2 regions of the Ramlibacter sp. G4-7 genome follow, and region 1 is predicted to be linked to the other one. Evidence: predicted binding sites of a transcription regulator. Region 1 holds the regulator's gene; the other holds the start of a gene.

Region 1 (3,395 bases):
CGCGCACGCGCACTGAGGCATGAAAAAAGCGCGGCGATGCCGCGCTGGTCGTCGGGCGCCGGAGGCCCTCAGTTCATCAGGGGGCTGGGGCGCGAGGTCAGGCTGCCGGGAAGCAGGCCCTGGAACATGCGCGTCACGCGCTGCACCTGCTGGCGGGCCCCCATCTCACCGTGCACGGTCGCCAGGGTGGCGAGCAGGTCGCCGCGCAGGTACCAGAGCGCCTGGACGTCGCTGGCATAGCGCACCCGGCGCGTCACGTTGGCGAATTGCCGGCCGCCGGCTTGCGTGAGCAGCGCCAGCATCGCTTCGCGGATGTCCTCGGTGCCCGAATCGAGCACGGACTCGCTCGGATCCAGGGGGTTGCCCAGGAGGCCATAGATGCTTTGCCGCAGAGTGCCTTTGAACCAGCGCATGTTGTTCCCACCGACTTGTATTGGCCTGTGACCGGTCCTGCCAAAGGTATGCCGGGCGGCCGGGGCTGACAAGCCTGGCAAGGTGACGGACTTCACGGAAGGCCGCCGGGCAAGGCGACCTATTCGTAACCGAAGGTCAACAATACGACCTAAGCGTGCGTTTGCCTGGCGGGTGTCGGCTCAGGCCGGCGGCGGGTCGCTGCGGACGGCCAGGACGGGCACCGGCGCCATGCGCAGAACCTGCTCCGCCCCGCTTCCCAGCAGGACCCGGCTCACACCGCGGCGACCGTGGGTGCCGACGACCACCAGGTCGGCCTCCCAGGACCGCGCCTCCGCCGCGATGTCTTCGCCGATGCGCGCCCCCGGGGCGTCCAGCAACTTCGTGTCCGCGGGCACGCCGGCGGCCCGGGCGATCTCCAGGGCGTCGGCCAGCACCTTGGCGGCCCCCTTCTTGCCGACATCCAGCAAGTCCACCACCGGCCCGTAGCCGGTGCTGATGAAAGCCATCGGATCGAGCACGTGCACCAGCCGCACGCGGCCGCCGCCCTCGCGCGCCAGCTGCAAGCCGGCGACCAGGGCCTTGTTCGAGGTGTCGCTGCCGTCCACCGGCACGAGGATGCGCTTGTACATGGCTTGCCTTCCGTTCGCATTGAGATCCCCCATGGTGGGACGACGCAGCGCGCGACCGCTTGATGCGGATCAAGCCAGGCGGCTAGGACGATTCCTAGGGACCCTAGTCCCGCGCGCCGCGGCGATTCGGACTCCTCCGAGCCAGCGATTCAGCCGGCTCCGATGTCGCGAATCCGGCCGGATGCCCATAGTGCAGGCATGACCCCGAACGGCTGCATCAAGGTGTTCCTCGCCGACGATTCGCTGCAGATCCGCGAGCGCGTCAACGCGCTGCTCGGGGCGGCCGACATCGCCATCGTGGGCGAGGCCGCCACGCCGGAGAGCTGCATCGCCGGCATCCTGCGTTGCCACCCCGACGTCGTCGTGCTGGACGTGCAGCTGGAAGGCGGCAGCGGATTGCAGGTGCTCAAGGCCGTGCGCCTGGCGGACCCGCAGGTCGCCTTCGTCGTCTTCAGCAACAACTCCGCCCCGGCCTACCGCAAGCGCTACCTGGGCGAGGGCGCCGTGAGCTTCCTGGACAAGAGCACCGAATTCGACCAGCTGGCCCGTGCCGTGGAAACGGCAGGGCGGCACGCGGTCCATTGAACAAGCCAGAAGGAGGGAACATGACCACCGCCACCGCTTCCGTCGCCACCATCCACTTCATCGACCGGGCGCACGCCGGCGACGCCGCCTGCACGCCGGCGCCGCTGGTGACGCAGTGCTCCAGCTGCCACCTGAAGGACCTGTGCCTGCCCTGCGGCCTGACGGGCAGCGACGTCGAGCGGCTGGACGGCCTGAGGTTCGCGCGCCGCCGGATCAAGGAGGGCCAGGCGCTGTACCACGAGGGCGACCGTTTCCAGTGCATGTACGCGGTGCGCAGCGGCACCTTCAAGTCCACCCTGAACCTGAAGGACGGGCGCGAGCAGGTCACCGGCTTCCAGATGGCCGGCGAGCTGCTCGGGTTCGATGGCCTGGCCTCGGGCAAGCACGCCAGCAGCGCCGTGGCGCTGGAGGATGCCGAGATCTGCGCGATCCCCTACGCCCACCTGAGCGAACTGGCCGCCACCAGCGTCGACCTGCAGCACGTGATCTCCCGTCTCATGAGCCGCGAGATCGTGCGCGAGCACAGCCTGATGATGCTGCTCGGGTCGATGAACGCCGAAGAGCGCCTGGCCGCCTTCCTCCTCAACATCTCGCAACGGATGAAGGCCCGCGGCTACTCCGCGAGCGAATTCCACCTGCGCATGTCGCGGGCGGAGATCGGCAGCTACCTGGGCATGAAACTGGAGACCGTCAGCCGCACTTTCTCCGCCTTCGCCCAGCAGCGCCTGCTGGAAGTGGACAAGAAGCACGTGCGGATCACGGACCTGGCGGGCCTGCAGCGCGCGTTCGACCTGCGTGTCCAGTGATCGGGGCGGCCCCCTGGATGGCGCGGCACGGCGTAAGCTGTGCCGGTGCGCGCGCGGCCTTGCGCGCCACTCCTGCGAAGGAGGCCTGCCATGGCCACTGAAATTCCCGACCTGACCTGGCTCGACCCGCTGCGCCGCATCGGCCAGGATGAACTCGCGCTGATCTGCAGCATGAGCACGGCGCAGCTGGACGAACTGGTGGAATACGGCTCGCTGGTGCCGGCGATGGGGGGGCCCGGCAGCCGGGAGTACAGTGCTGCCTGCGTGCCCCCGCTGCTCGAGGCGGCGCGCCTGCACTCCCATTACGACCTGGACCTGTTCACCGTCAGCCTGCTCCTGGGCTATCTGCAGCGCATCGCGCAGCTGGAGCATCAATTGCGCGCGCTCAACGTGCACGTCCCGCACCCGCACACCCTGCCGCGTGAGGGGCCTACGCCCTGGCGCGAGCCGCACGCCTGACGCGCGCGTTTCAGGCGGACAGCTGCCCGCGGAGGGCTTCGGCCAGCAGCGGGGCCACCGCGATGGCATTGGTCGCGTGCGGCACCGTGTCGCAGCTGGCAATGCGCGCGATGCCGGCGCGGTGCAGCATGTCGACCCCCGGGGGATCGAGCAAGGCATGCACGCCCACGCACCAGGGCCGGGCCCAGCCCGCCTCCCGCAGCACCTTCGCCGCGGTCGCCATGGTGTGGCCGCTGGAGATGATGTCGTCCACCAGCACCGGGGTGCGACCGTCGTGCGCGGCGCCTTCGGGCAGCGTCACCTGCACGTCCCGGTCGCCGCGGCGGACCTTGCTCATGACGACGTGCGGCGCGCCCAGCCGGCGCGCCACGTCCGCGACCCACTGCTCGCTCTCGCTGTCGGGGCCGACCAGGATCGGCCGCTCCACTTCGCGCCGCACCCAGGCGGCGATCGCCGGCGCCGCGGCGACCACGCGGGTGGGAATCGTGTAGATCGCGTCCAG
Region 2 (3,395 bases), on a different contig from region 1:
GACCAGGACGTGCTCGTAGCAGGCCGGGGCGTCCGTGACCGAGAGCTGCAGCGTGCCGGTGGGCGTCGCGCCGGCGCCGCTGCCGCCGCCACCGCCGCAGGCGGCCAGCGTCACCGCCGCACCCACGGCCGTCACGGCCAGCATCCAGCGCTTCATCGTCTTGTCCTGCATCGACTTCCTTCGTGGTTGACAACGCGGGTGATGGTGCCTGCGCCGCTGCGAGGCGCGTGTCGGGCAGTAACGCCTTGCACGCCGCCATGCCCGAACGGTGCATGCAGGGGGATCGTCGGTCGTCCGTGTGCGTGGCCGTTGCCGGCCGATACACCTGGGCGCGGCCACGGCGCCACAGGGGCAGGCTCTACTACCTGGAACCGTGCGGGTCGGTGTCGCCCGCGTCCGGGTTGGGCTGCGTGACCTGGAAGTCCTTGTCCCCCGCGGGGCGACCGCGCCCGCCAGTATCGGCCATCGCCTGGTCGCGGATCGCGAACAGGGCAGCGAGGTCGCGCTGCACGTCGTCCTCGCTCTTGGGCCCTTCGGCGTCCGCCGCCATCGGATCTTCCGTGGGGTCGAAGGCCTTGCCGTGCCGCGGCTGCAGCCCCGGCATCGCGGTCAAGGGTGCCGGGCCGCTCTGCGCCCAGGTGCGCGGGTCCGGCATGTCGGCCGCGTTGAAGCCCTGGAACTCCCAGCCTATGCTCAGGAGCCAGTCGCGCGCCCGCGGGTCGAAGCGGGCGAGCTCGCGCTCGAAGTTGTCCTGGAAGGCGAACACGTAGGCCAGCAGGCGGTCATGCGCCTGCTTGACGATGAAGTTCACGTGCAGGCCGTGGCGACCGAGCTTGTTCACCGTGGACAGCATGCGGCAGTCGATCCAGTCGGAGGGGATGCCGTGCTTGCGCATGGTGTCGCGCAGGATCACCTGGAGCAGTTCGCGCCGCGGCGCGTTGCGCGACGTTTCCTCGCCGCCGGACGAATCCGGCTCGCTTTCGTGGAACTGCGTGGAGTGGCCAGCCGCGCCGCCCTCGCCCTTGCCGCCGAAAATGCGTCCTATCAGTCCCATGCGGTCATCGTACCCTCATTCCCGCAGCTGGAACCGCATGCGCGTGCCGGCGAGGTCGAGGACGTCCTGATCCGACAACATCACCGGGTCGTTGCTCAGGGCCTGGCCATTGAGCAGCGGCGCACTGGAGCCGCCGAGGTGGGTGACGAAGTAGCCGCCGCGGCGATGCGCGACCGAGACCACCGACACCCCCGGCTTGCCGAAGGTGGTGACGGCCTTGACCACCGGCACCTCGAGGCCGGCGGAGGAACCCGACTCCACCGTGAAGATGGCGTGCAGCTGCGGGCCGTCGGGCGCGAAGGCCTGCGTCCCGCCGAAGCCGCTGGGTTCCTCGCTCGCCTGCAGGTAGCGGATGCGGTACGGGCCGATCGCGATCACGTCGCCGTCGGACAGGCGCGTGCGCTCCTTGACCATGCGGTCGTTGACGTAGGTGCCGTTGGTGCTGCCCAGGTCCTGCAGGAAGACGTCGGCGACGCCCACGAGGTCGAACGCGCAGTGCTGGCCGCTGACCACCAGCGTGTCCAGCACGATGTCGTTGCCCGGCTTGCGGCCCAGCGTCGTGCGGTCCTTGTGCAGGTACACGTGCTTGACCTCGACGCCCTTGACGGTGGCTATCAGCTGCGGCATTACCGGTCTCCGTACCGCGACCCGCGGCCGGACCATGCTAACCGGCGCGCGAGGCTGCTTCAAGCGGTCGGACCCCTGCCATGCGGCCGCACGCGCAAGCCCGGCATGCACGGGGTGAGAACGTTTCGCCAGCAAGCAAGGCAGCGCCGGCGCGTCCGGCCCCGCCTTGATGCAGGTCAAGCGGCGGGCAGCGCACGTGGCGCAGGATCACCGCACGCCTTTGCCGGAGTCCCCCCATGTTCCAGCGCATCCTCCTCGCCACCGATGGCTCCGCCGCGTCCGAGCACGCAGCGCGCCTGGCCGTCGATCTCGCCAAGGTGCACGGCGCCCGCCTGACGGCGCTGTACGTGGTCGATCCCTATCCTTACCTCGGGATCGGCGAAACCAACCCGCTGGGCTTCCAGGCCTACATGTCGGCCGCCCTGCAGCACGCCGCGGTGGCCCACAACAAGGTGCTGGCCCTGTGCGAGCAGGCGGGCGTGCCCTTCCAGCCGCGGCTCGCCGAGGACGTGGGCGCCGCCGCCGGCATCCTGGAGGGCGCCAGGCAGGCGGAAGCGGACCTGGTCGTCGTCGGCTCGCACGGTCGTGGCGGCATCGCCCGGGTGGTGCTGGGCAGCGTGGCGAGCAAGGTGGTCGCCCAGTCCTCCGTGCCCGTCCTGGTCGTGCGATAGGAGCGTCGTCTACGCGACGACGCTCGCGCCCGCGGCCTGCAGCCGTCCGAGCAGGTCCTGCCAGCGCTGCGTGTGCTCCGCGTGCAGGCGGCTGCCTGCGGCCAGCACCGGCTGGAACTTCCAGCCCTTGACCTGCTGCGCCTCGAACCACGCGCGCGCGGTCTGCCGCACGATCCAGGCCGGTGTGCGCCAGGCGCCCCAGGGTTCGGCGGTGCGGGCGAGGTCGGGGGTGTTTTCCAGCGCGCCCTGCGCATAACTCAGGAGGCCGTAGCGCCGCGGCGTGGACGGCTGGCGCGGGCCGTCGTCGAAGGTCTCGAAGGTGGTCACGTCCTCCAGCGCCGCCGGCAGCAGGTCGCGCGCGACGAGGTGGTGGCCGCCGTCATGGCCCTCGCCCGTCTTGAAATGCAGCACGGGGCGCAGCTCGAAACCCGTCAGGCCGCTGGCGCGCAGCGCCTGCGCGAGGTCGCCGCCCAGGACGTATTCGCCGGTCCATTCGTCGACGTGGCTCAGGCTGCGGCCGGCGACCGTCTTGCTCAGGAAGATGCGCTGCGGCAGCCGCACCGCCCACCGGCTCGCCGTGGGATGCAGTGGCTCCTGGTGGTAGGCGGCCATGGTGGCCTTGGAGTCGCCGCGCGTCTGGCCGATGGTGCTGCGGCACACGGCCTCGAAATGGCTGCAGGCCGCGAGCTCGGAGGCGCTGCACTGCACGTCGCGCAGGAAGCTCACGGGCTCGCCATCCGCGAGCGCCAGCAGCCGCGGCAGCACGGGGCCGGCGGCGTCGAAGAAGCGGGGAAACAGGAAACCGACGGCGGCGTGCGCCTTGGCTCCCAGCGCCTTGGCCAGGGCCTCGTCGGCACCCAGGCGGCGCGCGAGTCCGGGACTGCAGGGACGCAGCGCGATCATGATCTTCATGGGGCGTGATGGTAGCCAATCGCACGCGGTCCCCGGCTGCCCCCGTGCGACACTGCGCGGCCCATGTCCGCCGCCCTGCCGCCCCCGCGCCCGCTGGCCATCGCCCTGGCCGGCCTCGTCTCCCTCGCCGT

The links. The regulator FNR, encoded in region 1, switches genes on or off when oxygen is low (the NO sensors DNR and NnrR bind a similar motif). The targets are predictions, from matches to a motif close to TTGATNNNNATCAA.
Region 2: a site for FNR is predicted at 1,848-1,861, ahead of AC3EGR_RS22125 (universal stress protein). Genes of this name have one in related genera too.

The regions. Positions count from the first base shown of each region.
Region 1 is NZ_JBYNTT010000002.1:307,348-310,742, forward strand. Features, by position in the region: gene AC3EGR_RS04410 (LD-carboxypeptidase) at 1-16, shown strand, start outside; gene AC3EGR_RS04415 (hypothetical protein) at 69-413, opposite strand; gene AC3EGR_RS04420 (universal stress protein) at 594-1,043, opposite strand; gene AC3EGR_RS04425 (response regulator) at 1,242-1,628, shown strand; gene fnr (fumarate/nitrate reduction transcriptional regulator Fnr) at 1,649-2,434, shown strand; gene AC3EGR_RS04435 (chaperone modulator CbpM) at 2,525-2,893, shown strand; gene AC3EGR_RS04440 (ribose-phosphate pyrophosphokinase) at 2,904-3,395, opposite strand, start outside.
Region 2 is NZ_JBYNTT010000020.1:56,483-59,877, reverse strand. Features, by position in the region: gene AC3EGR_RS22140 (DUF4382 domain-containing protein) at 1-171, opposite strand, end outside; gene AC3EGR_RS22135 (hypothetical protein) at 362-1,054, opposite strand; gene AC3EGR_RS22130 (FHA domain-containing protein) at 1,070-1,681, opposite strand; gene AC3EGR_RS22125 (universal stress protein) at 1,918-2,352, shown strand; gene AC3EGR_RS22120 (hypothetical protein) at 2,362-3,264, opposite strand; gene AC3EGR_RS22115 (YbfB/YjiJ family MFS transporter) at 3,328-3,395, shown strand, end outside.